3 regions of the Photobacterium sp. TY1-4 genome follow, and region 3 is predicted to be linked to each of the others. Evidence: predicted binding sites of a transcription regulator. Region 3 holds the regulator's gene; each other region holds the start of a gene.
What was found. Region 3 encodes MetJ, which represses methionine synthesis genes. Its sites were predicted from a motif close to TTAGACNTNTANANGTCTAA; they were not measured.
Positions count from the first base shown of each region.

Region 1: a site for MetJ is predicted at 5,031-5,050, ahead of metN (methionine ABC transporter ATP-binding protein MetN). Genes of this name have one in related genera too.
Region 2: a site for MetJ is predicted at 2,063-2,082, ahead of metE (5-methyltetrahydropteroyltriglutamate--homocysteine S-methyltransferase). Genes of this name have one in related genera too.

Region 1 is NZ_CP099734.1:662,404-672,610, reverse strand. Features, by position in the region: gene NH461_RS03315 (hypothetical protein) at 1-651, shown strand, start outside; gene NH461_RS03310 (zinc-dependent metalloprotease) at 671-4,273, shown strand; gene gmhB (D-glycero-beta-D-manno-heptose 1,7-bisphosphate 7-phosphatase) at 4,352-4,906, opposite strand; gene metN (methionine ABC transporter ATP-binding protein MetN) at 5,229-6,263, shown strand; gene NH461_RS03295 (methionine ABC transporter permease) at 6,253-6,939, shown strand; gene NH461_RS03290 (MetQ/NlpA family lipoprotein) at 7,026-7,841, shown strand; gene ykgO (type B 50S ribosomal protein L36) at 7,986-8,126, opposite strand; gene NH461_RS03280 (type B 50S ribosomal protein L31) at 8,129-8,392, opposite strand; gene tsaA (tRNA (N6-threonylcarbamoyladenosine(37)-N6)-methyltransferase TrmO) at 8,539-9,243, shown strand; gene NH461_RS03270 (proline--tRNA ligase) at 9,374-10,207, shown strand, end outside.
Region 2 is NZ_CP099734.1:2,137,430-2,147,636, forward strand. Features, by position in the region: gene metE (5-methyltetrahydropteroyltriglutamate--homocysteine S-methyltransferase) at 1-1,925, opposite strand, end outside; gene metR (HTH-type transcriptional regulator MetR) at 2,193-3,104, shown strand; gene NH461_RS10040 (DUF4250 domain-containing protein) at 3,196-3,384, opposite strand; gene NH461_RS10045 (hypothetical protein) at 3,582-4,253, opposite strand; gene NH461_RS10050 (GGDEF domain-containing protein) at 4,562-5,734, shown strand; gene glpA (anaerobic glycerol-3-phosphate dehydrogenase subunit A) at 5,940-7,673, shown strand; gene glpB (glycerol-3-phosphate dehydrogenase subunit GlpB) at 7,670-9,013, shown strand; gene glpC (anaerobic glycerol-3-phosphate dehydrogenase subunit GlpC) at 9,010-10,207, shown strand, end outside.
Region 3 is NZ_CP099734.1:222,007-232,213, reverse strand. Features, by position in the region: gene NH461_RS01090 (PadR family transcriptional regulator) at 192-761, shown strand; gene metF (methylenetetrahydrofolate reductase) at 966-1,868, opposite strand; gene NH461_RS01080 (bifunctional aspartate kinase/homoserine dehydrogenase II) at 2,175-4,592, opposite strand; gene NH461_RS01075 (O-succinylhomoserine (thiol)-lyase) at 4,589-5,758, opposite strand; gene metJ (met regulon transcriptional regulator MetJ) at 5,943-6,260, shown strand; gene NH461_RS01065 (malic enzyme-like NAD(P)-binding protein) at 6,329-7,579, opposite strand; gene rpmE (50S ribosomal protein L31) at 7,882-8,094, opposite strand; gene priA (primosomal protein N') at 8,327-10,207, shown strand, end outside.

The DNA of each region.
Region 1 (10,207 bases), 440 kb from region 3:
AATAGTTTACGCAGCCTTAACTGGAGCGGCAAACTCAAGTATTCGTTGACAGAATCATACGCTGTTTACCTGACATCAGGCGGATACCGAGTCTATGAAAATGAAACCGGAGACTTCTTCACCGATACTGTCATTGGCTTCGAGGATCGCCAGCTTGCGACGCTCGGCGGCAGCGGGAAACTCAAATACAACGTCCAACTGACCCTGCCAACGTCAGAGCTATCCCGCGACGATGAACTCGAAAGCCGAGTACGGCTCGCCCTAAACTATGCTGCAGACGCCGGACAAGTCAGCTATTTCATCAGCCCCCGTTTGGCGAAGAATTTTCACCGTTACCAAACGGCCGGAGAAAAATCACTTCCTGAATGGCTGGTTTCCCTCAACGCCGGGATTGCCTATCAATGGGACAAATTAACCCTCAGTGCCTCACTATTGGGTGGGACATCCTGGAGTTACCAGCACACCCGGCAGGACTGGACCTACTCCGGCGCCGTGTCCGCCCAGTGGCAGATAACTGAACATTTCTATACCGGACTATCTCTTTCCAATTCCGGCGTTTACTTCGACGCTGAACAAGGCACGGTCGGCGACATCGACCTCTTCAACGATGACACCACCGTGTATTCACTCTCGCTCGGATATACATTCTAAGTACACAAAAGGAACTTGTATGACCCCTAAGCACTTTACGTTAAGCGTGCTCTGTACCGCGATTCTGGCCGGATGCGGTGCCGACGATCAGGCCTATGAAAGCGTGCCGAGAAAGGCAGAGCAGATCAAAAAAACAGACCTCAACACCGAGCAGGTTTACCTGTATATGCCTTCGATGGCCAAAGCCCCACGCTACGCCGTCAGCATGGCGCCCTTTATGCAGGGACAGGAAAAGCTGGTTCGCCTGATTTATACCCAGGATGGCCTGGAAGTCCGCCAAATCAGTCCGGATGTGATCAGCCAGGCTCAGATAAGCGACCATGATCTCGGGCGCTGGACCGATGTCGAAACAGATAACAGCCCTCTGGTTAAGATTCCCGGGACTTACCAGGAATACCGCTGTGAAGAAGACAGCTACGGCGACTGTGTCAACAAAGAAGAAGAAAACAAGGACGATGATGTTACCTGGCAGGAAAAAACCTTCTTCACGCCGGAGTATAAAAAATTAGCAGTGGTGGAGCGCGATATTGATGATCTCCTGACTTACTCGACCGGTTGTTACACTCCCGTTGGTGATGCACGACTGGCCCGCGACTGGCAAGGCTATGAAGTGGCAGCTGATGGCTCCCTGAACATTGAAATTGAACAGGACTACCAGATCACCAATCAATGGAATTGCTTGATCAACGCCTTATTCCAAAGCGATGACGGACTCGACTTTAACAACCTGACCTTTACCGTCTCCAACCACTACTCGTTTGTCCCGCTCAACGAGATCCGGAGCGCCGAGTATGAGCCGATCCTGTACCCGAAAGGCGATGAAGATACCTTCGGTATGTTTGCCACCGAGGTTTCCCGCCCGGATCAGCTCGGTAATAACACCCTGGATGGCAACCGCGTTCAATATATGCACCGCTTTAATCCCAGCCAGGCACAAATTGACTACCATCTTTCAGATAGCTTCGATCTCAACGCATCGACCGCGTTTTATAAGCAAATCACCAAAGATGTCATTGCCCGAATTAACCCACAGCTAGCCAAAGCTGGTGTCCCGCAAATTAAACTGCACGATCCTTCCGGCAAGCGCTCGGGTGACTTGCGTTATAACGTGATTAACCTGATTGACGAACCACTGGCAAACGGCCTGGCCGGATATGGTCCGTCCGCGGTGAACCCGGTCACAGGCGAGATTGTTCACGCCCATGTCAACCAGTACTCCGGCGGATTGGAAAGTATCGCCAATGTCCTGTGGGATCGGATTGCCAATCAGTACAACAACGGCAATATCGTTACTGCGCAAACGACAACCACATCGTCTGCCAAGTCCGACACCAGCATCAATACAGCAAGGGACACCACAGCCCAGCTACAGCGCCAGACACATAACAGCGGGCTCTATCACCCGACAGCCGATACTTTGCCAAAAGTTCTGAGCCAACCAGAGCAAGAGTCATTTGAAACGGTTCTGCGTGATTACGTTGCCCTGCAGCAAGTCCCGGAACAGGATATGAGCGCCCTGGATATTATCCAGCTCCGCGAGCTGGAGCAGCAGGTCTGGAGCGAGCACAATATGTACCCGATCGCCAGCTTGTGGTCGAGCGCAACAAAGAAATACTTGCCGAGAATGGTGGTCGCCGGTCAATCGATCGACTTTGACAGCCCGCAATCGTATGTCTGGGCAGATGAGGCGCATAGTCAGCTGAAAACCTGGGACGCGCTCGATCTGAGCCAGCAACATCATGTCGGGCAAGTACTTGCCGGGATCTATTACGCCAAAACACTGGTGCATGAACTAGGCCATAACCTGGGCCTGCGCCACAATTTCAAAGGCAGTAATGATGATCAGAACTACTTCTCTGAAGCGCACGCCCACAACCACGGCCTGGAATATGTTCCAGCCTACAGCTCAATCATGGACTATAACCCATCGCTGCTGGATGCACTGCCCGTATTTGGTCTGTATGACACCGCGGCGCTGCGATTTGCCTACAAGCGCCAGGTGGAGTATTCCCTACATGACAGCGCCGAAGGTGCCGAAGCTAAAACATCGCCTCAGTTCTACACGCTCAATCATTATGATGAAGAGCTGAAAAACACCTTCTTCGCCGCAGGATCGTACCTGCCGGAGCGCCTCAGTGACGGCGTCCTCAGCGCAGCCGTTGTAGACGGTGTACTGGATGACAAATGGAGCGACAAAGCCCCGGGCGATAAAGTGATGCGCGAGTATAAGTACTGTACCGACGGGAATGTCAGCCTGAATACAGATTGTAACCGCCACGATGAAGGCCGAAACCACGCCGAAATTAACCGTTTCTACTGGCAGCGTTATTACGAGCAGCACGACATGCGGACCAACCGTATGGGTAAAAAGAACTTTGACGAAAGCAGCCTGGAAGATTATGCCCAGCGTAGGATCAACGACTTTATGAGCTGGCGGGAAGTACTGCAAAACTTCGATCGGATGAAACAGTACCTTCCGTTTAATACCAATAATTGGCTCCTGTTGCATAAAGTCGATCCAGCCTGTAATGCCAAACCATTATGGCCGGAGTCGGACTTTAACTATGACTTCTACTGTGGCCTGCCCCGAGCTGTCGATGAGCTGCGCAATAACCTGATCCAGGTGGTGCTCCAGCCGGATCAAGTGTGTGAAGTCAAAGATGCAGACGGTGACGTTCAGTACCAGCGCCTGCACGACATCATCAACGAGAGTGCACTGCGCAGCGCCCTCAAGCAAGGCGAGGTTCCGCACAGCTGTTTCCACCCAGAAGTTAGTAAGTATCTGGCCTCAACAGGCCTGACCGTCACTGCAGAAGCGGGTAAGATGCTCAACAGCGGCAAAGCGCCAAATACCAATCCAAAGTACAACTACGTCGGCATGTTCGACTACTACGGATTCTGGCCGGACAAGTTCGCTTCCATGGCAACCCTGCTAGAGCGGGACGGCATCCGCCGCACCACCGACCGGACCGATACCGCCTTGGCGGATCTCCCGTATGTCGTGCCGGGCGACGGTGGTACCTTCTACAGCTATGATGTCTTCAAATACCTGCTTCAGGATATCGCGCTGGGTACCAACATCATGAACCAGGTCTTCTATCCGGATCTGTTCCGTGACAGCGAAGGAAAGGTCACAAAACCGCAAGGTGATTTCATCCACTTTGACCCGGATACCAAAGTCGAGGCAGCCCCCTATTATGCCCGCTCGATCAAGCGCTATTTTGATCTGCCGGCCAAAGGGGAATACAGCGAAATCGAAGCCCTGCTCAACCTGGTGGTTCAGTTCCGCAGCAGTGACAACGGCGAATTTACCCGCGGCAATGAACGTGCCCAGTACGTCGCCATCCGTAGCAATGACGACCACCTGGCAGAGACCGTTCGCTATCAACGTCAGGATGGCCGCTACTACTATGCTACACCGAACAATGCCTTGGCCTTTGAGATGATCAAAACGCTGGAAGAGTTCCAGGCACTGCGCGATCCGGCGACCGATAACAATACGCTACAACTAGAGTATATTGATTTGGCCGACTTTGAGGATCCAGCGCAGCAGCCAGCCATGCTGAAAAAGATGCAACGCTATCAAGATGTCCTGGAGATCCTGCCAATTTATAATCGCTAATCTCTTCAAACCTTAAGCAAACAGGTCGCCTCGGCGACCTGTTTTTTTATCTCTGGAAGTGGTGTACTGTTTTGCGGTTTAACGCGCAGCCAGCCAGGCCGGAACATCCGCTACGCTGTCGAGCACGGTATCGGCCAGTGCTTCGCCGGCTTCGGTGATCGGTTTACCGGTACGCACCAGGATCTTGGTGCCGACGTCTGCCGCCTGCGCCGCTTTCATGTCATCGGTTTTGTCACCAATCATCACCGAGTTGGCCATATCGATTTTCAGGAAATCGCGGGCTGAAATGAACATCCCCGGATTCGGCTTGCGACAGTTACAATCCTGCAGGTAATCCCCTTTCCCTTCCGTCGGATGGTGCGGACAGTAATAAATCCCGTCAAATTCCACCCCGTTGTCGACAAAGTTCCAGTCCATCCACTCGGTCAGGGTCAGGAATTCATCTTCGCTGTACATGCCACGGGCAATCCCCGCCTGGTTGGTGACCAGGACCAGCAAATAGCCCATCGCCTTGAGCTTTTTACACGCCTCAAAAACACCGTCGACATACTCAAAATCATCGACGGTGTGCACATAACCATGATCCACGTTAATCACGCCGTCACGATCAATAAAAACTGCGGGTTTGGCCAAAAGTCAGCCCTCTGTCTGTCTACATTACTGGCGCGATTATGACACGGCTCACCCCGGGATTCATCCGTTTATCCGTCCGGTTTCTGCCAGGGCGACAGATTTTGGCTCAAGTCAAGAAAGCCTTTTAGACGTCCAGACGTAAAAATATCTATTGACTTAGCCGTCTAGACACCCTAGCATCAACCACATAAGCGTTTAGGAAACACTTTACGCACAAACTAATTACAGTGTAAACACAATAAACAGCAACAAATTAAACCATTATCACCCATTTTTGCCCGGTGAATTGTATTGGGCAGCAGCAAACAGCTCAGGAAGTTCGATGATAGAAATCAATAGAGTGAACAAAGTGTTCTATCAGGGAGAAAAGGAAATCAACGCGCTGCGTGATATCAACCTCTCCATTGAGCAAGGCACAATTTTCGGCGTGATCGGTTCATCCGGTGCAGGGAAAAGTACCCTGATCCGCTGCGTGAACCTGTTAGAAAAACCCACCAGCGGCCATGTGATTGTCGATGGTGTCGATTTGACTCAGCTTTCCGCCCAGGAGCTGACGTTAGCCCGGCGTAAAATCGGGATGATCTTCCAGCACTTCAATCTGTTGTCTTCCCGGACGGTGTTCGACAACGTGGCCCTGCCGCTTGAACTGGCCGGCACCAAAAAAGCGGACCTCAAAAGCAAGGTTACTGATCTGCTGCAACTGGTGGGGCTGGCCGACAAGAGCAGTGCCTACCCGTCCAACCTAAGCGGCGGCCAGAAACAACGGGTAGCCATCGCCCGGGCCTTGGCGTCCGATCCGAAAGTCCTGCTGTGTGATGAAGCGACCAGTGCGCTGGATCCGGCCACCACGCAGTCAATTCTAGCGTTGCTCAAAGAGATCAACCGCAAGCTGAACCTGACTATTTTGCTCATCACCCACGAAATGGATGTGGTGAAAAACATTTGTAGCCAAGTGGCAATCATCGGCGATGGTGAACTGGTCGAGAAAGGTCCGGTCGGCGACATCTTTGCCCATCCGAAAACGGATCTGGCCCGGGAGTTCATTCGCTCAACCCTGGATCTGTCAATCCCGGAAGACTACCGCGCCCGGCTCACCGACACCCGGGTTGAGAACAGCTACCCGCTGGTTCGCCTGGAATTTACCGGCGCTTCCGTGGACGCTCCGCTGATCAGCCAGGTGGCCCGCGAATTTAATATCGATATCAGCATTCTGAGCTCCGATATGGATTATGCCGGCGGCGTCAAATTCGGCCTGATGCTGGCGGAGTTTTTCGGCACCGAACAAGCAGCAGAGCTGGCCATTGCCTTCCTGCGCGATCACAAGGTTAATGTAGAGGTACTGGGTTATGTTGCTTGAAACAATTGCGAACTGGTGGCAGGCCAATGAACGCCTGACATATTTACTGATTGAGGCGCTGGGTGAAACACTGGTGATGGTGTTTGCCTCCGGCCTGATAGGCTTCGCCATCGGGATCCCGGCCGGTGTCGCCCTGCACCTGACCAAACAAGGCGGGCTGCTGGAGCACCCGACGCTGAACAAGGTTCTGGGGACCGTGACCAATATCGGCCGCTCGATCCCGTTTATTATCCTGCTGGTTGCCATCATTCCGTTTACCCGTTTTGTGGTTGGCAGCTCAATTGGGACCGCCGCGGCAATTGTGCCGCTGACCGTTGGCGCCATTCCGTTTATCGCCCGCTTGGTTGAAGGGGCGCTGCTGGAAGTACCAGGCGGCCTGGTCGAAGCTGCCCAGGCGATGGGTGCCACACCGCGCCAGATCATCAGCAAGGTGCTGCTGCCGGAAGCCCTGCCAGGGATTATCAACGCCATCACGATTACGCTGGTGACCCTGGTGAGCTACTCCGCCATGGCCGGCACTGTCGGCGGCGGCGGTCTGGGCGATGTCGGGATCCGCTACGGCTACCAGCGTTTCGACGGCACCGTCATGCTCATCACCGTGGTCATGCTGGTCATTCTGGTGCAATGCATTCAGTCTGCCGGTGATCATCTGGTCAAGCGTGTCGATCACCGCTAAGTCCACCCGATACGAACCACAACGTAAGCACAACAAAACAATTTACGACTAGGATTATGGAAATCCCGCTTTTAAGGAGAAGTAACATGGCGTTTAATCTGAAAAACCTGTTTGCAGTTGCCGGCCTGGCCTCGGCACTGGTTCTGACCGGCTGCGGCGAGAAAGAAGCTGCGGTAGACAACAGCAAAATTAAAATCGGTGTCATGGCGGGTGCAGAAGCACAGGTGGCTGAAGTGGCTGCCAAGGAAGCCAAAGACAAATACGGCCTGGATGTTGAGCTGATCACCTTCACCGACTACGTCTCACCGAACGCAGCACTGGAAGAAGGCTCGATCGACATCAATGCGTTCCAGCACAAACCATACTTGGATCAGCAAATCACTGACCGTGGCTACAAATTTGCAATTGCCGGTAACACGTTTGTCTACCCGATCGCCGCTTACTCGAGCAAAATCAAATCCATCGATGAGCTGAAAGAAGGCGATCAAGTCGCGCTACCAAACGATCCGACCAACCTGGGCCGCTCACTGCTGCTGCTGCAACAGCAGGGCCTGCTGACCCTGAAAGACGGGGCTGGCCTGACGGCAACCGTGCTGGATATTGTCGAGAATCCGAAGAATCTGCAGATTGTTGAGCTGGAAGCAGCCCAACTGCCGCGTTCACTGGATGATGTGCAACTGGCGATCATCAACACCACCTATGCCAGCAGCATCAACCTGACACCAGAGCGTGACGGGGTATTCGTCGAAGACAAAGATTCACCTTACGTGAACCTGATTGTGGCCCGCGAAGACAACGTGAATGCTGAAAACGTGCAGACTTTCGTCAAAGCCTACCAATCTGAAACCGTGTATGAAGCGGCCAAAGAAATCTTCCAGGGCGGCGTCGTGAAAGGCTGGTAAGTTCAAGGCCCGTTTTTTCAAGGTTGATGACTTCAAAGTTGATCACTTCAAGGCGACTGTTCCTTCCTGAAACAAGCCTCGCCCCTCCAATCGGAGGGGCTTTTTTATCGCTGCCGACCAGCGCTTGCTGCCGGCTCTATCTCGTTAACGTTTTTTTACCCGTCCCTGAACCGCTTTGAACCGCGGGTTGGATTTACAAATCACATAGATCCGTCCGCGCCGTTTCACAACCTGGCAATCCCGATGGCGCAATTTGGCACTTTTGAGTGAACTGAGTACTTGCATGATCACCCCTCCTGCTTGGCGCCGAAGCGACCGAATCGACGGTTAAAGTGGGCCATCCGCCCTTCACTGCTGACCACCCGCTGCTTGCCGGTGTAAAACGGATGCGAAGCCGAAGACACATCCAGCGTGTAGTACGGATAGGTGTTACCGTCTTCCCATTCAATGGTGCGTTCGGTCTTCAGCGTCGAGCCGACCAAAAAATACTGATCCACACTGGTGTCGTGGAAGACCACGGTGCGATATTCCGGGTGAATACCTGGTTTCATTTGAACTCCTTGAGCAATGTCCGGCCAGTGAACACCACAAACCGGATTGTTATGTTATAACATATTATTTGACATCAATTCTCATTAAAAGATCAAGCACTATTTTTATGCTATCGTCAGCGCCAGACTGAAAAAGGCCCGATATCATGAGTTATCAGATTGATCCGATTGGCGTGATCCGCTCGCCGTATAAAGAAAAATTTGCCGTCCCGCGCCAGCCCGGACTGGTCCCCAGCGCCCGCTCGGAACTGGTGCTCCAAGGGGAAGCCAATGCCCTGGAGGCTGTCCGGGGCATTGAGCAGTTCAGCCACCTGTGGTTGCTGTTTTTGTTTGATCAGAACCTGGAGGCAGGCTGGCGTCCGACCGTTCGGCCGCCGCGCCTCGGCGGGAATGAACGCATCGGCGTATTTGCCAGCCGCGCGACCTTTCGTCCCAACGGGATCGGGATGTCCGCGGTTGAACTGATCGGCGTGCGCCAGCATGGTGGCGATGTGATCCTCGAACTCGGTGGCGTGGATCTGGTCGACGGCACCCCGATAGTCGACATCAAGCCCTATATTCCCTACTCCGACAGTCTGCCCGACGCCATCGGCGGGTTTGCCAGTGAGAGCCCGCCGACGCTACCGGTACACTTCAGTCCCAAAGCCGAGTCACAACTGCACGGCCGCCACCTGGCCCGTCAACGGGCGGTGATTGAAGAAGTACTGGCGCAGGATCCACGCCCGGCTTACAAAAAAGGCAAGCCGGATCCCAAGGAGTACGCCGTGCACCTGTTCGACTACAATGTAAAATTCAGTGTCAGCGACGCGCAGATCACCGTCCATACGCTGGCGCGTCCGGTCACAAAATAACAGCCGCCAACCGCTTGTTCTCTTTGGCGAACCGGCAATAGGCTGTTAATATATGCGGTTATCGCCCTAAAACGGCGGGCGGGGCTGGCCCCGAATCCAATTCATTTCATCTAACCAACGGATACCATCAATGCGTACCAGTAAATATCTTCTTTCAACGCTGAAGGAGACTCCAAACGACGCAGAAGTGATCAGCCACCAGCTGATGCTACGTGCAGGTATGATCCGTAAGCTGGCTTCAGGTCTATACACCTGGCTACCTACAGGTCTGCGTGTTCTGCGTAAGGTCGAAAACATTGTTCGCGAAGAAATGAACAATGCAGGTGCAGTCGAAACATTAATGCCCGTGGTTCAGCCCTCTGAGCTGTGGGAAGAAACCGGTCGCTGGGACAAGTTCGGTCCTGAGTTGCTGCGTATCGCTGACCGCCACGACCGACCGTTTGTGCTGGGCCCAACGCACGAAGAAGTGATCACCGACATGGTTCGCAACGAAGTGAAGTCGTACAAACAACTTCCTCTGAACCTGTACCAGATCCAGACCAAATTCCGTGACGAAGTACGCCCACGCTTCGGGGTAATGCGCTCGCGTGAATTCATCATGAAAGATGCTTACTCGTTCCACCTGGACAAAGAGAGCCTGGTTGAAACCTACGAGATCATGCATCAGGCATACTGCAACGTCTTCAGCCGTATGGGTCTGGACTTCCGTCCAGTACTGGCTGATACCGGCTCGATCGGCGGCTCCGGCTCGCACGAGTTCCACGTTCTGGCCGAGAGCGGTGAAGATTTGATCGCCTTCTCGACTGAGTCTGAGTACGCGGCCAATATCGAAAAAGCAGAAGCACTGACACCGGCAACCGAGCGCGCTGCGCCGACCCAGGAGATGACGCTGGTGGATACGCCGAACGCCAAGACCATCGACGAGCTGGTTGAACAGCACGGGATCGCGATCGACAAGACCGTG
Region 2 (10,207 bases), 1.7 Mb from region 3:
TCTGCACTGGCCGCAGAGATCTTAAACGCATTCACCGCCCAATCCAGATACGTCTGCCATTGCGAGGCTTTCAGCGGCAGCCCTTCACGGATCGCCGGCTCATCGATTTGAATCACTTGAATCCCGGCCGCCTGGAGATCAGCCACCTCATCGCGCAAGGCCAGGGCAATCTGGTTGGCGATAGCTTCACGGCTCAAGTCTTCACGCGGGAAGGTCCAGCCAAGAATCGTCACCGGTCCGGTCAGCATGCCTTTCACCAGCTTGTCAGTCAGCGACTGCGCATAGGTGATCCACTCAACCGTCATTGGCTTGGCACGGTAAATATCCGACACAATCACCGCTGGTTTCACACAACGTGAGCCGTAGCTTTGAACCCAACCAAAACGAGTCACTGCGAAGCCTTCCAGCAGCTCGGCGAAGTATTCGACCATGTCGTTTCGCTCGGCCTCACCGTGAACCAGCACATCCAGATCCAGCTTCTGCTGACGTGCGATGGCATCGGCAATGTGCCCTTTCAGCGCCGTGTTGTAATCGGCTTCAGACAGACGACCGGCTTTGAAGTCACGGCGTTGCACCCGAATTTCATCGGTCTGCGGGAACGAGCCAATGGTTGTGGTCGGCAGCAACGGCAAGTTCAGGGCAGCACGCTGTTGGCGGGCACGCTCTGCATACGGTGCTTTACGCTCTGCCAGTGCCGGAGTGATCGCCTGAGTACGCTGACGGACTTGCGGATTATTGACCAATTCACTCGTCGCACGGGCCTGGATCGGCGCGCTGTAGTGCTGGCATTCCTGCACCGCGACGTCGCTACCGTCAAGTGCCTGGGCCAGCAGGGTCACTTCACGACATTTTTGTTTGGCAAACGCCAGCCACTGGCGGACTTCCGGGTTCAGCTCAGTTTCCAGGTCGAGGTCAATCGGGCTGTGCAAGAGCGAACAGGAGCTGGCCAGCCACAAGCGCTCACCCAATTGCGCTTTTACCGGGGCCAGGATAGACAGTTGCTGAGCCAGATCGGCCCGCCACACGTTGCGACCGTTCACAACACCGGCAGACAGCACCCAATGGGCCGGGAGCGCAGCTACAACGTCGTTCAGCTGCTCCGGCGAGGCCGACAGGTCGATATGCAGGCCATCGACTTTCAGTTCAACGATTTTTTCGAGGTGATGGGTGATGTTGTCGAAGTACGTCGTCAGCAACAGCTTGGTACTGCCGTTCAGCACCTGATACGCCAGCTTGAATGAGTCCGCCCAGGCCTGAGGCAGCTCCAGCGCCAGCACCGGTTCGTCAATCTGCACCCACTCAACGCCCAGAGCCGCCAGTTTATTCAGGATCTGCTGATAAGCGGTCAACAAACGCGGCAACAGGGACAGGCGGTCAAAATCAGCTTCTTTCTCTTTGCCCAGCCACAGGTAAGACACAGGCCCCAACAGCACAGGTTTCACTGCATGACCGGCTTTTTGTGCTTCCACAACTTCTTCAAACAGCTGAGTCCAGCTGACGTTAAACGTATCGTCTTTGGTAAATTCAGGAACAATGTAGTGGTAGTTGGTATTGAACCACTTGGTCATGTCCGACGCCGCGCAAGCACAGCCAGTCGGTGCTTTACCACGCGCCACGCGGAACAGGGTATCGAGATCCGGATGGCCGTGATTGTGGCGCTGCGGGATATGGCCCAGCAGCATGCTGGTTCCCAGAACATGGTCATACCAGGCGAAATCACCCACCGAAACATAGTCCAGTCCGGCACCGACCTGATCGCCCCAGTGACGGTGACGCAACAGGCTCCCCACCTCTTTCAGTTCTTGCTGGCTGATTTCTCCACGCCAGTATTTTTCCTGCGCAAATTTCAGTTCACGCTGGCTCCCCACCCGTGGGTAGCCAAGAATATGAGTCGTTGTTTTCGGCGTTGTCTGTGTTGTTGTCATCATCATTACCTTATGAATGCGGTTCCGTGTCGATGACTTCACAATGGCTGAACGCTGTTTGATGAACAATGTCTTAAAATTCAAACTGATCATGAAGAAATTTAATATTGATCATCTTTCATATCAAATTCACACGTTTAGACGTCCAGATGTTTACACATCCAATTTTTGGCGGTACAGTGAACTTCTCTCTTATCCGGGACGCATGAGTTGAACTGACAACCGATACGGATAAAGCACTTGCAACAGGGACGGTAAGCAAAAACCATGATTGAAGTTAAACATCTCAGAACACTCTCGGTACTGCGAGACACCGGCTCTCTGACGGCAACCGCCACGACCCTCTGCCTGACCCAGTCAGCACTGTCTCACCAGCTCAAAGATCTGGAGCAGCGGCTGGGCGGTCAGTTATTCTTGCGAAAAACCCGGCCGGTGAAATTTACCGCCGAGGGGGAAATTCTGCTCCGCCTGGCGGACGAACTGATCCCAAAAATTGCCAAAGCCGAGTATGAACTAGCCAGTCTGAAAGAAGACATCAACGGGCGGCTGCATATGGCGATCGAATGCCACTCCTGTTTCCAATGGCTGATGCCGGCTCTGAAGGAATATCAGATCCACTGGCCGAGCGTCACCCTGGATTTCTCCTCCGGCTTCGGCTTTGAGCCCCTGCCCGCCTTGGGTGCCGGCGAGCTGGATCTGGTGATCACCTCAGATATTCAGCCACGCAGTGAGGTTCACTTCGAGCCATTGTTTGATTTTGAAATGCGGCTGGTTGTCTCTCCCCAGTCTCCGCTGGCAGACAAGCCGTTTATAACGCCGCAGGATCTGGCCGATCAAACCATGCTGAGCTATCCGGTTCAGAAGGGACGGTTAGATGTGGTCAAACATTTCCTCCAGCCAGCCGACGTTGAGCCGAGTCACTGGAAGCAGGCAGATAATACTCTGATGCTGGTACAAATGGTTTCCGCCGGACTCGGCGTCGCCGCCCTGCCCAACTGGGCAATTTATGACTTTGCCCGTCAGGGATTGGTGGTCAGCAAACCGCTCGGTGACGGCCTGTGGCGGCGCTTATTCGCTGCCATTCGCGCCTCCGAGCGAGACCGACATTATTTGCAGGCATTCTTTGCCACCGCAAAACAGCAATGCCAAACCCATTTGGAAGGAATTAAAGCGGCTTAATGGCCTCCGCGCCCGAGCCGCTTTATCTCTCAGAGATGCCAGCTGATTCGGTCAACAGTCGATTTCATCAGCCGGGTTCAACAGACTGATCTTATTTATACTGATTGGAGATGGGATCATAGCGAAAGCCCAATGATTCCATCTTGTCGTTTAACTCGTCGTAATCCAGTTCATAACGGCTGACCAGATCATCAATCGACGAGCATTCCAGCCGCAGCTTCTCATTGACAATACCCAGCACGATATTGCCATCCATCTTCAACAAGTTTGTAATTTCCATGCTTCCCCCTGACCGAAACGACTTCAGTGACTCTCAGTAAGCATAGTCATTGTTGCTGTTGCTGGCCTGGTTACAAAACCTGCCGCGTTCCCTAACGACAGAGAAAACACGGGTGCAGATCCAGAAACATACAACTTTAGATGCAACATGAGCGCCATCTGGCGCTCATGCTCATCGAATCCGGTGTCGTATTCGCACTAAATAAATGCCAGTTGCAAACTGCCGGAAGCAACCAACAGCAGTGAGGCCGCCAGCAGTTGCCAGCGATTGACCGTTTTGGTCAGCAAGAGATGCCCGGCCCAGACCAGCAGTGACAACACCAGCAGCACCAGGGCGCCGACCACATCGTTCACCAGCAGCTCCAGTTGCGACTCATCCAGCCCGGACAGGGCCCACAGCATCGTCAGGACACTCAGCATTGCGCTGACAAAACCGGTAAACGGCAGAATCCGGTGAAACGCCTGCAACCGGGTCCGGGCCTGGGTCAGCAACAAATGCGCCAGCGAAGCACCGAACAGCGGCACAGCCATCAGGCTGAGCGCCATTTCCGGTACGCTCATTGAAGGCAACAACCCAAGCCAGCTTAGAATCGCCAGCGCATCGGCAGCATATAAAACCTTCAACGGACCCGCATCCCGGGTTTTACCGGTTTTCACCTGGAACGTGAAGTAGCTCAGTGTCAGCAACGGCAAAAGAGCGATAGGATGGCTCACAACAGCCAACAGCCAGCCCACCAGCAATACCGGTAACGTTTTGTGAACCCGACCACGCTGGCCCGGGCAAATTTCACCTTTGGTCAGCACCAGCGTCAGAATGAATTGCGCCCCGAGTAACGCAGGCACCAGAAATGTTAAATAACCTGTAAACATGAAGGAATCAGCACTATGAAAAACCGGCCGCCATCATAGCAAGTTCCCTTCGATTTTGCATAATCGCGCAACTTTCTCATACCGCTTTCGGATCAGTAAATCCTCGAGCTGGAGCACAGAAAAACCACCCTTAATCTGGATCAGTATCACGGTTTACAAACCCAAGCTGTAGAATAATTACCCACATATACACGGACAAATTGTGTTGTTTTTCAAAAGAAAAACATCCAGCACGCTCATAACATCAGTCATCCAGTGCCGTCCCCCGGTGCCAAATCGGGACGACAGCAACGAAGCCGGCGAAAGGAATGCAAGAAAATCAAGAGCAACTGATTAAGACACTGAAACTTTACGTGCCGGATCTCTGGAGCGCCAACGCCCACAGTGCCAGCTTCCAACATACCCGTAGTGGTTACTTACGTAACCGTGTCTCGATGTTGTGTATGGTCTGGGGAGTGCTCATCGTCCTGTGGGCACCATTCGACCTGTTTTTTCTGCCCGAACACCAAGGTGTACCGGCCGCCATCGCCCGTGTGGTCCTCGGGTTGTTTCTGTTTATGATTGCCAAGGTGAATAACCGGCAAACTTCGCTTCACAAAGCCCAATGGTGCATGACCCTGATGGTGTTCGGACTGAACCTGTTTTATCTCTACACCATGCAGATCCTGAACTATCCAGTGGTCTCCAGCGGGTTCCAGTATGGCTATACCTTATTGCCCATCCTTCACGTCGCCATCCTGACCATTTTGCCGGTGACCCTGAAAGAAAGCCTGGGTCTTTTGGCGATGACCGCAATCACCCAGATCTATGTCGGATTCCAGACCGAGCGTTTGTTTACCCCGGAGCATATCGCCGATCTCTGGTTACAGAATGTCCTGGCCCTGATGGTGATTTGGTCCCAGCTGTCCAAGCTCTATATGCTGATGCGTCTTTACCGACAGGCGACGCTTGACCCGCTGACCGGGATCTACAACCGCCGGATGCTGCTGCAACTGGCGCAGAAATCGTTAAAATCCTGCGAAGCCAAAGATGCGCCCTTCTCTATCCTGTTGTTCGATATTGACCGGTTTAAACGAATTAATGATACCTGGGGCCACAGCGCCGGCGATAAAGTCCTGCGCGGTTTTGCCGATTTCATGCAAACGCAGATCCGGAAAACGGACCTGTTCGGTCGTTATGGCGGGGAAGAATTCATTCTCTTTCTGCCGCGCTGTAACGGCGAAATGGCCGAGAAAATTGCCGAACGCATGCTCACTTCAATTCGCCAACTGGAATTGTCCTCAGGCTATGACGACACCACGCTCAAAATTACCACCAGTATCGGCATCGCCACCAACTCCGGGAGCGATACCCTCTCGTCCCTGATCGAGCGTGCCGACCGCGCGCTGTATGAATGTAAAGATTCCGGCCGCGACTGCTGCCGATTCCATCACGTCGGGCACCTGTATCTCGGCGATGCGCGTCGACGGGCTACGGCCTAATCCACAACGAACATCCTCATTGCTTTAAGCGCCTTTGGGCGCTTTTTTGTTATCCGAACATCAAAATCACTCGAAATCGACCTTCGTTCGCTCACCATATGGTTCAGATCAAATAATCCCCTTACTTTTCGTGTCATATTGGACCCATAAAACAAGGAATCAAACTAATTCCTCGGTCATAAACAATAAATAAGCGAATACGAACATGACACGTTGGTTTGAAACGGAAGTTGTAATTATCGGCGGCGGTGCCACCGGAACGGGGATCATGCGCGATTGTGCCCTACGTGGGATCCGCTGCATCCTCATTGAACGAGATGACCTGGCGTCCGGCACCACCGGACGCAACCACGGCCTGCTTCACTCCGGTGCTCGCTATGCGGTCACCGATCAGGAGTCGGCCCGCGAGTGCATTCAGGAAAACCGGATCCTGAAAAAAATCGCCCGCCACTGTGTCGAAGACACTCAGGGGCTGTTCATTTCATTGCCGGAAGACGACCTGGATTTCCAGGCGCAGTTCATCATAGCCTGCCGACAAGCGGACATCGATGTTGAACAGCTCGATCCGCAACAGGCGCTGGCACTGGAACCCAATTGTAATCCGGCGCTGATTGGTGCGGTCAAAGTGCCGGACGGCACGCTGGACCCATTTCGACTGGCTGCCGCCAATATGCTCGATGCCACCGAGCACGGGGCACGCCTGATGAACCACACTCAGGTCACCGGCCTGATCCGCGACGGCGATACCGTCAAAGGGGTCAATTGCCTTAACCTGCGTACCGGCGAGCATATCGCGATCTACGCTAAGCAGGTGATCAACGCCGCCGGGATCTGGGGACAACAGATCTGCGAATACGGCGATTTGTCGCTCAAGATGTTCCCGGCCAAAGGATCGCTGCTGATCCTCGACTACCGGATCAACAACCGGGTGATCAACCGCTGCCGGAAACCGTCCGATGCCGATATTCTGGTGCCGGGCGATACCATCTCGTTGATCGGCACTACATCCGAGCGCATTGATTACGCCGACATCGACAATCTTCAGGTCACGCCCGAAGAAATCGATATTCTGCTGGAAGAAGGCACCAAACTCGCGCCGATCATGGCCAATGCCCGGGTGCTACGGGCCTATGCCGGGGTCCGGCCGCTGGTCGCGGTCGATGGCGACAGCAGCGGGCGTAATATCAGCCGGGGCATCGTGCTGCTCGATCATGCCGAACGTGACGGCATGAATGGCCTGATCACCATCACCGGCGGCAAGCTAATGACCTACCGGATGATGGCGGAATGGGCCACCGATATGGTGGCGAAAAAGCTCGGCAACACCCAGCCCTGCACCACCCATCTGCAACCCCTGCCCGGTTCGGAACAACCGGCGGCCAAGCCAAAAACGACGGCTAGTCTGGCCAAGCCGGTGTATCAGTCAGCCATTTATCGCCACGGCGAACGGGCGCAACAGTTCCTGAAAAATGACAAACAGCGCCAGGCGGTGATCTGCGAATGCGAAATGGTGACCTGCGGCGAAGTCGAGTACGCCATCAAATCACTGGATGTTCACAATCTTGTTGATCTGCGCCGCCGGACCCGCGTCGGCATGGGCCCTTGCCAGGGTGAACTCTGCGCTTATCGCGCTGCCGGGCTGTTTACCGAATTCGGTTCAAATTCAGGCAACCAGGCCAGCCACCTGTTGCATGAGTTTCTGGAAGAGCGCTGGAAAGGGATCAAACCGGTGTTCTGGGGCGATGCCCTGCGCGAAAGCGAATTTACCTACTGGATCTATGAGGGGCTGTTCGGCCTCAGCGACTTGCCGGAGCACTCCCCCGTAACCGGTACTTGTGGTGAAGTGGCGCCGAACCACGACGGTATCAATCACAGCAATACCGGCAGCAATAACGCCAATCGTCCCCGCCCGCACTCAACCGAGGAGATAGCGCCATGAAATTTGACAGCATCATTATCGGCGGCGGTGTCGCTGGCCTCAGTTGTGCCATTCGCTGCGCCGAAGCGGGATTAAAAACGGCGGTGATTGCCGCCGGGCAAAGTGCACTGCACTTCTCTTCCGGCTCTATCGATCTGCTCAGTCAGTTGCCGGACGGCACCCGTGTCTCCCAGCCGTTCGCGGCCTTCGACGCTTTGCATCAGCAAAGTCCGGACCACCCCTACAGCCTACTGGGCAAAGACACCGTCTTTGAAGCGATCCAGTGGTATCGGGCCATGATGGCCACCTGCGGGGTTCAGTTACAAGCGCAGCCGGATATGACCAACCACCTGCGGCTCACGCCGATGGGTACCTTCCGTCCGACCTGGCTGTCGCAGCAAACGGTACATCCATATCCGCTGACCGCCCCGGCACAAGGGCTGGGCCGGATTGCTTTGGTCACCCTCGAAGGATTCCGGGATTTTCAGCCGCAATTGGCAGCCGATAACCTCCGTCGCCTGCCAGCGTTCGATGGCGTTGAGATCCATACCGACGCCATCACCCTGCCAGGGTTTGACACCATGCTGCGTAACCCATGCGAATTTCGCTCGATTGATATCTCCCGGGTCCTGCGGGACACCGCCAAGCTGCATGAATTTGCCAAAGCCCTGATCCAGCAAGTCGGCCAGGCCGATCTGGTTGTGCTACCGGCTATTTTCGGCAACGGCGACGGTGCCGCCACCCTCAAACTGCTGGAAGGCCTGACCGGCTACCGGATATGCGAGCTGCCGACCATGCCGCCATCCCTCTTAGGGATCCGCCTGGAAGAAGCGATGAAAACACACTTCCAGGCTTTGGGCGGACTCCTGCTCAAAGGTGATGAAGTCACCGGAGGCGAGTTTAAAGACGGCCGCCTGCAGCGGATCTACACTAAGCATCATCAGGATATGCCGCTGGTTGCCAACCAATTCCTGATCGCCAGCGGCAGCTTTTTCAGCCGGGGGCTCCATGCGGATCGCAATCAGATCCAAGAGCCGGTTTTTAACCTGGATATGGCCGATATCCCGGATCGCAGCCATTGGTATCAACGGGAATTCTTTGGCCCCGGTAGCCATCCGTACCTGAAGATGGGCGTTGCGTGTAACCAGCACCTGCAGCCGGCAATCCACGGTCAGACCATCGGCAATCTTTACTGTGCCGGCGCCCTGCTTGCCCACTATGATCCGGTCACTGAAGGCTGTGGCAGTGGCGTCGCGATCAGTACCGGCTATTTCGCCGCTGAACAAATGATCGCTGCTATCCGAACCGTTCCAAACACAGACAACGAAACAAACGAACAAACAAAGAGGGTTTACCTATGAGCCTGCCGCGCAAAGACACCAGTTTTGATCAATGCATCAAATGCACCGTGTGTACCGTGTATTGCCCGGTGGCTAAAGCCAACCCGCAATATCCGGGTCCGAAACAGTGCGGACCGGACGGCGAGCGGCTGCGGATCAAAAGCCCGGAATTTTACGACGAAGCCCTCAAGTTGTGTACCAACTGCAAGCGATGCGAAACTGCCTGCCCGTCCGGAGTGAAAATCGGCGATCTGATCGCCGTTGCCCGCGATGAGCACGCCAAGAAGCCGCTGAGCATTAAAACCATCCGGGATTTCGTGCTGAGCCACACCGATCTGATGGGCTCTGCGGCGACACCATTTGCGCCGTTCATCAACACCATGACCGGGCTGCAGCCGGTGAAACAAGCCATGCACCACACCATCGGCGTTGATCAGCGTAAAACCCTGCCGAAATATGCCCATGGCACATTCCGTCGCTGGTACAAACAAAACTGCACCAGCCAGGCGCTCTATCCCCGTCAGGTGCATTATTTCCACGGCTGCTATGTCAATTACAACTACCCACAATTGGGCAAAGATCTAGTGAAGGTGATGAACGCCATGAGTATCGGCGTCCAGTTGCTCGACAAAGAAAAATGCTGCGGCGTCCCCCTGATTGCCAACGGCTTTTTCGACAAAGCGCGGAAAAACGCCCGGCTGAACGTCAACAGCTTCAAAGCGGCCGTCGACAAATATGATGCGCCAATCATTTCAACGTCATCGACCTGTGCCCTGACCTTGAAAGAGGAATATCCGCATGTTCTGAAAGTGGATAACAGTCAGGTGGCCAGCCACATCGAATTTGTCACCCGTTTTTTGCTTAAAGAATGCATGAACGGCAACCTGCCGAAGCTCAAACCGATCAACAAAAAGGTGGTCTACCACACCCCGTGTCACCTGGAGAAAAGCGGTGGTAGTCTTTACACCATTGAGCTGTTAAAGCAAATTCCGGGATTGGATCTGGTCGTACTCGACAGCCAGTGCTGCGGCCTTGCCGGCACTTACGGCTATAAAGTCGAAAACTATGACACCTCCATGGCGATTGGTCATCCGCTGTTTAGTCAAATCCAACGGGAACGTGCCGATTTTGCCGTCACCGATTGTGAAACCTGCAAGTGGCAAATTGAAGAGAACACCGGCTTAGAAGCGCTGCATCCGGTCTCTTTGCTCGCCA
Region 3 (10,207 bases):
CAAGATGAACAATTAGCCGTGACTAAAAATGGTTATTATCACAATTCAGTGTCGATAAAGATCATATTGATGTGTATGCTACGTGATCCCGATCAGGCACTGCAACAAGACGATTATAACGGACGCCAAAGAGCGACGAGTAACGTGACCTGATTGTTTTTATATTTGTAGTATTTTAACGGATAGAAGAGATGTCACTACCACATGTAATTTTGACGGTGCTGAGCAGTCGCGACGCAACCGGTTACGATATCACCAAAGAATTTTCACATAGCATCGGCTACTTCTGGAAGGCCAGCCATCAGCAAGTGTACCGCGAGCTGAACAAGATGGCCTCCAACGACCAGGTCACCTGTAAGCTGGAGCCGCAGGAAGGCAAGCCGGACCGCAAAGTTTACTCCATTACGGATCTGGGCCGTCAGGCACTGTTCGAGTGGTTTCAGGAGCCTGCACGCAACCCAACCATTCGTGATGAGTTTTCCGCCAAGCTATTGGTGTGCGGCGTGTACAACTCCGTCCCGATGCAGCAGCAGCTGGAGGCTCTGATTGAAGAGTCTCATACCCTGATGAACCATTACCACGAGCTGGAAAAAGTTCACTTCGGCGATTACAAGAACATGGATCGCCAGTCTCGTCTGGATCGCCTGACGCTGCGCCGCGGTATCCATAACCGCCAGGCCTGGATTGACTGGGCAGAAGAGGTGCTGGCTGAGCTGAAAGACATGGACAGCGACAGCAGCAAGGTCGCCCTGAACGACTAAGCCGGATGCCGGGAGAACCCCGCATGTGATATAAAAAAAGCCGCAATCGCGGCTTTTTTTATTCCTTGGACCCTGTGATGACTTACCCTTGCGTTGGCTTTGGCTTTGGCCGCTTTGAACCGAGAAGGCTATCACATCCGCAAAGACCATCGCATCCGCAAAGGCCATCGCAGCAACATCGAGCCCTGAATGACCTCAGACGATTCAGGCCGGCTGCACCTGCACCGGACGCACGCCCAGCGTGTGACAGATGGCGTACGTCAGCTCGGCCCGGTTCAGGGTATAGAAATGGAAGTCCTTCACCCCTTCGCGGCTCAGCACCCGCACCAGGTCAATCGCATTGCTCGCGCCCACCATCTGGCGGCTCAGCAAGTCATCATCCAGACCTTCATACTGCTTCTCCAGCCAGTTCGGGATTTTGACATTGTTGGCCAGGGCAAAACGCTTGGCCTGCTTCATGTTCGACACCGGCAGGATCCCCGGAACAATCTCGACATCGATCCCGGCGGCCACACAGCGGTCCCGGAAACGCAGGTAGCTCTCGACATCAAAGAAGAACTGGGTGATCGCCCGGCTGGCGCCGGCGTCGACTTTGCGCTTGAGGTTGATCAGATCCGCCTGGGCACTTTTGGCTTCCGGATGCACTTCCGGGTACGCCGCGACGGAGATATCAAAGTCCGCTACTTCACGCAGCAGTTTGACCAGATCCACCGCATACATATCCGGCTTCACCCCTTTCTCCGGCAGATCCCCGCGCAGGGCGACAATATCGCGAATACCGTTGTTCCAGTAATCCCGGGCAATGGCACGCAGCTCATCACGGGTCGCATCAATGCAGGTCAGGTGCGGGGCAGCGACCAGGCCGGTCTGCTCTTTGATATCTTTGATAATGGAGTGGGTGCGGTCCCGCTCACCGGAGTTCGCACCGTAAGTCACCGACACAAACTTCGGCTTGAGATTTTTCAGACGGTGGATCGACTCCCACAGCGTCTGCTCCATTTGCGCAGAGCTCGGCGGAAAAAATTCAAATGACACATTGATGTTCCCATTCAGATCGGCAATGTTCTGATTCAGCGTGTCAAAATGGCTTGCGTATGAATACCCCATAATTTTTTCCTTCTGCTCCGGCCCCGGCCGCGGTCCTAATCCGTGATGACGTCAAATAACCGTTTAGACGTCTATATGTCTACAGAATGTCTTGTAACCAATTTCTTGTCAACCTGCCCATCATGAAATTTATTCAACTTGATCGTGCACGATCTTCATCTATCGGCAACCCGGCTAAAACACAAAAGCCCGCAGTCTGCGGGCTTTTGAATTCCAGGGAGAGGTTACCGCCAGCAAGACAAGTATAGGCGGCAATTTTCACTGCTCCGGTAGGAAAAAACAGGATCGGATGCAAATACGCACTCGCTATAACAGGGCCGCCAGACGGTTGATATCTGACAACAGCGCCCCGGCGGTCACATCCCGACCGGCCCCCGGCCCGCGGATCACCAGCGGATTATCCCGGTACCAACGACTTTCAATCGCGAAGATGTTGTCGCACGGCAACAAGTTGGCCAGCGCATGTTCCGGCGGCAGGGCCTCAACGCCAACCACCGCCCGGCCCTGCTTATCCAGCCGCGCCACGTAGCGCAGCACCAGGCCCTCTTTCTGGGCTTTTGCCAGGCGCTTGGCCAGCCGTTGGTCCAGCACTTCCCCCTGCTCAAAGAAACCGTCTAGGCTCAGCGATGCGAGCGCTTCCGGGACCAGGGATTCTACCCGGACCTGCTCCGGCTCCAGCTTCAACCCGGATTCGCGGGCCAGGATCACCAACTTGCGCATGACATCGCTGCCATCGAGATCATGGCGCGGATCCGGTTCCGTCAGTCCCTGCTGCCAGGCCAACTCAATCAGCTGGGAGAACGGCACACTGCCGTCATACTGCTGGAACAGCCAGGACAAGGTACCGGAGAAAATCCCCGACAGGGCCAGGATTTCATCCCCGCTCTCCAACAGATCGCGTACCGTGTGGTTCACCGGCAGTCCCGCCCCGACCGTGGCGTTATACAGCCAGTGCCGGGCGCTTTTGGCAAAAGCATCCTGCACCGCATGATACTGCGACCCCGACGCCGAACCAGCCACCTTGTTGGCTGAGATCAAATGCAGGCCGATCTCCGCAATTTGCGGATATTTCGCCGCCAGTGACGCACTGGCGGTGACGTCCAGCACCACCACATCATCATACGGATGGTTGGCCAGGGCCTGGAACAACTCCCCTTCACCATACGCAACGGCTTCATCTTCAAACGCCGTCAACGCCCGCGCCGGATCGATGCCCTGAAAATCAATCCAGTGGCGGTCGCTCCCGGCCACACCAATCAGGGTAAAACTCTTGCCGTGACGTTTTTCCAGATTGGCCTGCTCTTCCTGGAACAGTTCCAGCCAGCGGCTGCCGATGTTGCCTTTGCCGCACAGCACCAGGCCAATGCGCTTCTGGGCCTGGAACAGGCTCTGGTGGATCTGGCCAATCAGCGCCCGGGTATCGACCCGGCGCAGCACCGCCACCAGGCTGAGCCCCTGCTCCGATTCACTGATAAATTCCACCGGCTGGTTCTTGAGCTGATGCGAAAAGCCGTAGCAATGGACCGGGTTGCCGATCACCCCGGCACCCACAGCCGCGACCATGGCAAAGCCTTCCCGCAGACGCAGCTCGGCGGTGATCCCGCTGTCCTGCAGCGAGCCCAGCACCCCGTTGACCACTTCCCGGGTATAGGCGAGCCGGATCCGGCCCTTGTCGGCTTCGACACTCTGCGCCAGCGGCGGCAGTTGGATCCGTTGCAGCAACCTGGCCAGCTCAGCCTGGATCGGGGCCAGATCATGCGAACGGGCAATGTCGAGCTCAATCAGGCAGACATCATCAAGCGAGGTGATAATTTTCGCACCGCGCCCGGAGGCCAGCACCCGCTCAACCCGGGTCGAACCCGCTTCCGGCTGATGGCTGCAACGCAGAGACAAATCAATTGCGCTCTGAGCCACCGGCTGCAGCGTGCGGCTGTGCAGCACCGGCGCTGCCAGACGGGCCAGCTCGCTGGCTTCATCGAGCCGCAGCAACGGCAACAGGCAGGCATCGGCGACTAATCGCGGATCGGCACTGTACACCCCGGCCACATCGCTCCAAATCGTCACCCGTGCCACTTCCGCCAAAGCGCCGATCACCGTCGCAGAATAATCCGAGCCGTTGCGACCCAGCAGCACGGTTTCACCGGCTGCGTTGCGGGCCATAAATCCGGTGATCACAATCCGGTGCCGGCTGTGCTGGGCCAGCTCAGCCGTCAGCAGCGGCCAGGACAGGGCGCGATCGACTTCCGGTTGCGCGGCCCGCTCGGCCCGCAAGAACGTCCGGGAATCCAGATGGGTCGCCGGCATCGCCTGCTGCGCCAGCAACGCAGCAAGCAACCGGGCAGACCACAGCTCGCCATGCCCAAGCACCGCGGCCACCGCCGCTTCCGTCAAATCCGGACCGCTGAGCTTGGCCAGCGTACTCAGCTCCAGGTGGAGCTGGGTTTGCAGCTCATCCGCAGCCGGGCCGGTCACGAGCTCGCTGATCAGCGCCTGCTGAAACGCCCGCAGTTCCTGCAACGCCTCATGGGCCTGTCGGCCATCTTTTCGCAGCAACTCGACCCAGGCGATCAATTGGTTGGTGGTCTTGCCGGCGGCGGAAACCACAATCAAATCTTCAGGACCGGCATATTCACCGATGATCTCGGCCACCCGGCGATAACACGCCGGATCGGCCAGGCTGCTGCCGCCAAATTTGTGGAGCTGTCGTGCTGTCGGCTGGCTCATTCCGTCACCTCCGCTGCCAGGGCAAACGCCTGCGCCAAATCGGCAATCAAATCATCGGCATCTTCCAGTCCCACGGACAACCGGAGCAGGGACGGCTTAATGCCCGCTTCGGCCTGCGCTGCATCCGACATCGCCCGGTGGGTCATGCTGGCCGGATGGCAGATCAGGCTTTCGGTCCCGCCGAGGGACTCCGCCAGAGAAAAGCATTGCAGCTGGCGGACAAACGATTCCAGCTGCGCCTGACTGCCGGCCATTTCAAAACTGAGCATAGCGCCAAATCCCTGCTGTTGCTTGAGGGCAATCGCATGGCCCGGATGTTCGGGCTGACTCGGGTGATAGATTTGCCCGACCAGCGGCTGGCTTTGCAGGTAAGTGAGGATCCGGGCGCTGTTCTCTTCGTGCAGCTTCATCCGGGGGGCCAGGGTCCGCAGTCCGCGCAGCGTGAGGTATGCATCAAACGGCGCCCCGGTGGCACCGATACAGTTGGCCCACCAAGCCAGGGTTTCCGCCTGCTCCGATGCTTTGGCAATCAGCACCCCGCCGAGCACGTCGGAATGACCGTTAATGTACTTGGTGGTCGAATGGACGACAAAATCCGCGCCCAGGGCGATCGGCTGTTGCAGGATCGGGGACAGGAAAGTGTTGTCCACCGCGACCAGCGCCCCGGTCTGGTGCGCCTGTTCGCACACCGCGGCGATATCGACCACCCGCAGCAACGGGTTGGATGGTGTTTCCACCCAGACCAGTTTGGGCTGCTTGGCCAGTGCCGCTGCCAGCGCGGCCGGATCGGTCTGATCGACAAAACAGACCTGAAAATCCCCTTTCTCAGCCCGGGTATGGAACAGGCGGTAGGTGCCGCCGTAGCAGTCATGCGGAGCCACCACCAAATCATCCGGCCCCAGCAGGGCAGTGACCAGCAAGTTAATCGCCGCCGTACCGCAGTTGGTCACCACGGCCCCGGCGCCCCCTTCCAGCGCAGCCAGCGCTTCAGCCAAGGTATTGCGGGTCGGGTTGCCCGAGCGGGAATAGTCAAACTGCGGTACTTCCCCCAGTTGTGAGAAGCTATAAGTCGAAGTAAGGTAGATAGGCGGCACCACCGCATTATATTGGGTGTCCGATTCGATCCCGGTGCGGACGGCAACGGTCGCTCGCTTCTTGTCACTCATATTTACTTTCCTTGTCTGAGGGCTGGCCCTGCGGTGAAGAACGGATGAGCACCAACATTAGCCATAATCCATAAAGACGTCAACACTTCTGGACGTCTATATGTCTTTGCTTGTGGCGGTAAATCCCGCTAAAATTCACCCATCATCTAATTTATTCAATCCAATATCGCTGAGAAGGTAGAAAATGGCAGAGTGGAATGGCGAGTACATCAGCCCATACGCGGAACACGGTAAGAAAAACGAGCAAGTCAAAAAAATTACCGTTTCGATTCCATTGAAGGTACTGAAAATCCTGACTGACGAGCGTACCCGCCGTCAGATCAACAACCTGCGTCACGCCACCAACAGTGAGCTGCTGTGTGAGGCATTCCTGCATGCCTACACCGGCCAGCCCCTGCCTACCGACGATGACATCCGCAAAGACCGCCCGGATGATCTGCCGGCCGAGGCCAAAGCCCTGATGGACGAGATGGGCATCAAGTACGAAGACATCAACGAGTAATCGCTGCTTTTCTGCCGCCAGAGACAAAAAAACCAGCCCGTGGGCTGGTTTTTTCCTATCCGACTGAATTATTTATCAGCCATGTAATTGACCGGCATGTCGATCCGGGCAACACCGGATTCAACCGCAGCCACCGCCACGGCTTTGGCCACGCGCGGCAGCAGACGCGGATCCATTGGTTTCGGAATAATGTATTCCGGACCGAAGGCCAGGCTGTCCACGCCAGCCGCTTTAAGCACTTCTGCCGGGACCGGCTCTTTGGCCAGTTCACGGATCGCCTTCACGGCTGCCAGTTTCATCTCGTCATTAATCGCACTGGCGCGCACGTCCAGGGCACCGCGGAAGATGAACGGGAAGCACAGTACGTTGTTGACCTGGTTCGGATAGTCCGAACGGCCGGTGCCCATGATCAAATCGTCACGCACGGCATGCGCCAGCGCCGGCTTGATTTCCGGATCCGGGTTAGAACACGCAAAGACCACCGGCTTGTCCGCCATCAGCTTCAGGGCTTCCGGTGACAGCAGATCCGGACCGGATACGCCGACAAAAATGTCTGCGCCTTCGATCACGTCTTCCAGCGTGCGCTTGTCGGTATTGTTGGCAAACAGCTGCTTGTATTCGTTGATGTCGTCACGGCGGGTATGGATCACGCCCTTACGATCCAGCATGTAGATCTTCTCACGCTGTGCACCGCACTTGATCAGTAGTTCCATACAGGCCACGGCAGCCGCACCGGCACCCAGACAGACGATCACGGCTTCGCTGATCTCTTTGCCTTGCAGTTCCAGGGCATTGAGCATCCCGGCCGCAGTCACGATCGCGGTGCCGTGCTGATCATCGTGGAATACCGGCACCTGGCAACGCTCGATCAGACGCTTTTCAATTTCAAAGCAGTCCGGCGCTTTAATGTCTTCTAGGTTGATGCCGCCGAATGTATCGGCGATGTTGGCCACAGTATCAACAAACTCGTCGATCGTGCGGTGTTTCACTTCGATATCAATCGAGTCCAGGCCGGCAAAGCGCTTGAACAGCAGCGCCTTCCCTTCCATCACCGGCTTGGATGCCAGCGGGCCCAGGTTGCCCAGGCCAAGGATCGCGGTGCCGTTACTGATCACCGCCACCATATTGCCTTTGGCGGTGTATTTGTAAACATTGTCAGCGTTTTGGGCAATTTCACGCACCGGCTCAGCCACACCCGGGCTGTAAGCAAGGGCAAGGTCTTCAACAGTATCAGCAGGCTTGGAGAGCTCTACGGCAATTTTGCCTGGTACAGGGTAAGCATGGTAATGAAGCGCTTGTTGGCGAAAGTCTTCAGACATAGTGTTTCAGATCCTGAAAGAAAATGAGGTTCAGTTGGGTAGTGGGAGATAAATCATATGCTATAGCGGTAGAAAATCCTAGCCGGGCCCGGCTGGTCGAGCCAATAATCTCCCACTGCTGTAGTCAGGTATCGCGAATTTATGATCCGCATACCGTAAAATGGGTGGAAATCGTCGCACTGGCCTGTAAACATCCCGGATCCGTCCGGCAATCGCGGCAGAATAGACTAAATTGCGCGCAGGCTGCGGGAAAACAAAAAGGGGACGCCTGGCGTCCCCTTTTGTCGGAATTCTGCTGGCAATTACTTGCTAGACAGCGCACCGAAACGCTTGTTGAACTTGTCGATACGACCACCGGTGCTCACTTGACGCTGCTTACCAGTGTAGAATGGGTGACACTTGTCACAGACATCCAGGTTGATGTCTTTGCCCAGAGTTGACTTGAATACGAACGCGTTGCCGCAAGAACATTTCGCGTTTACTTCTGCGTATTCTGGGTGGATACCTTGTTTCATGGGATAACCTCAATAGTAAGGCCGTGTCGCTCTCCCGATCCAAAGCCGGGCACCACACGTCGTTAATAACAATAGGTGTAATGGGGTTCCAGTACACCGAATTCAGGCGGCGTATAGTAATCAAACAATCCGTCCAAATCAACTGATACGCTCCCTTTTTCGCCACTTTGCGCTTGCCTCCGGGCAAGGTACACTCTCTGATCTTAGTCAATGCTGAAAATTGCGGTTTGTTATGGCCTCCAAGATTGCCCGCGTGGCACTCCCTGTTCCCCTGGATAAACAGTTCGACTACCTGATCAAGCCCGACCAGGCCCCGGTGGTCGGCGCCCGGGTGCGGGTGCCGTTTGGCCGCCAGCAACTGGTCGGGGTGGTGGTAGCCCTCACCGACCAGTCTGATTTCCCGCTCAACCAGCTCAAAGGGATCTCGGCCGTGCTCGATCACGCACCGCTGTGGCCGGACTCCCTGTTCGAGTTATTGCGCTGGGCCAGCAGCTATTACCAGTATCCGCTCGGCGATACCCTAGCCAATGCCATGCCGACCCTGCTGCGCAAAGGGCGCGAAGCCTCGCCGGCCAGCCTCAAGGTCTGGCAGCTGACCGACGCCGGCCGCGATCAGCCGCTGCCGACCCGGGCGCCGCGCCAGGCCCAGGTCCTGAACCTGCTGCGCAACGACCGCTGGAGCCACGAAGCCCTGCTGGGCGAAGAGATCAGCGCCGCGATCCTCAAAACCCTCAGTGACAAGGGCTGGATCGAAGCCTGCGAAGCCCGGCCGCCGCAACGGGCCTGGACCGACGACTTTGCCATCACCGAAGAAAAGCCCCGGCTCAATGACGAGCAAGCCCTGGCGGTGGCATCCGTCAACGCCAATCCCGGCTTCGGCTGCTACCTGCTCGAAGGCGTGACGGGTTCCGGCAAAACCGAGGTCTACCTCAATCTGCTTGAGCCGGTGCTGGCCGCCGGCAAACAGGCACTGATCCTGGTCCCGGAGATCGGCCTGACCCCGCAAACCATCAACCGCTTTCGCCGCCGCTTCAATGTGCCGCTGCAAACCGTCCACTCCGGGCTCAATGACACCGAACGGCTGTCGGCCTGGCTGGCCGGACGGGACAACCAGGCGGGGATTATTATCGGTACCCGCTCGGCGCTGTTTACCCCGTGCCATAACCTCGGGATCATCATTGTCGATGAAGAGCACGACGCCTCGTACAAGCAACAAGACAGCCTGCGCTACCATGCCCGCGATCTGGCAGTGATGCGCGCCAGCAAGGAAAACATTCCGATCATTCTCGGCTCGGCGACCCCGGCGCTCGAGAGCCTGCACAATGCCAACACCGGTAAGTACCATCACCTGACCCTGACCCGCAGGGCCGGGAATGCCCGCCAGGCCCGCCACGGGGTACTGGATGTCAAAGGGCTGTACCTGGAAGCCGGGCTGTCGGCCCCGCTGATCGCCCAGATGCGCAAACACCTGGAAGCGGGCAACCAGGTGATGCTGTTTCTCAACCGCCGCGGCTTTGCCCCGGCCATCATGTGCCACGCCTGCGGCTGGCTGGCTGAGTGTCAACGCTGCGACGCCTACTACACCTTCCACCAGCAATCGGGCGAGCTGCGCTGCCACCACTGTGCCACTCAGCGGCCGGTGATGCCCCAGTGCCACCAGTGCGGCTCGACCCAGCTCCATGCGGTCGGAGTCGGCACCGAACAACTTGAGCAACAGCTGGCAACCCTGTTTCCCGACTACAAAACCGTCCGTATCGATCGCGACAGCACCCGGCGCAAGGGCAGCCTGGAAAACTACCTCGAAGCGATCCGCAACAACGAATACCAGATCCTGATCGGCACCCAGATGCTGGCCAAGGGCCACCACTTTCCGGATGTCACCCTGGTCGGCCTGATTGATGTCGACAGCGCCCTGTTCAGCAACGACTTTCGCGCCAGCGAGCGGCTGGCCCAGTTGTTTATCCAGGTCGCCGGACGGGCCGGACGGGCCAGCAAACCCGGGGAAGTGCTGCTCCAGACCCACCATCCCGAGCATGCCCTGCTGCAGGCCCTGCTCCACCAGGGCTACGACGCCTTCGCCCGCAGCGCCCTGACCGAGCGCAAGCAGGCCTGG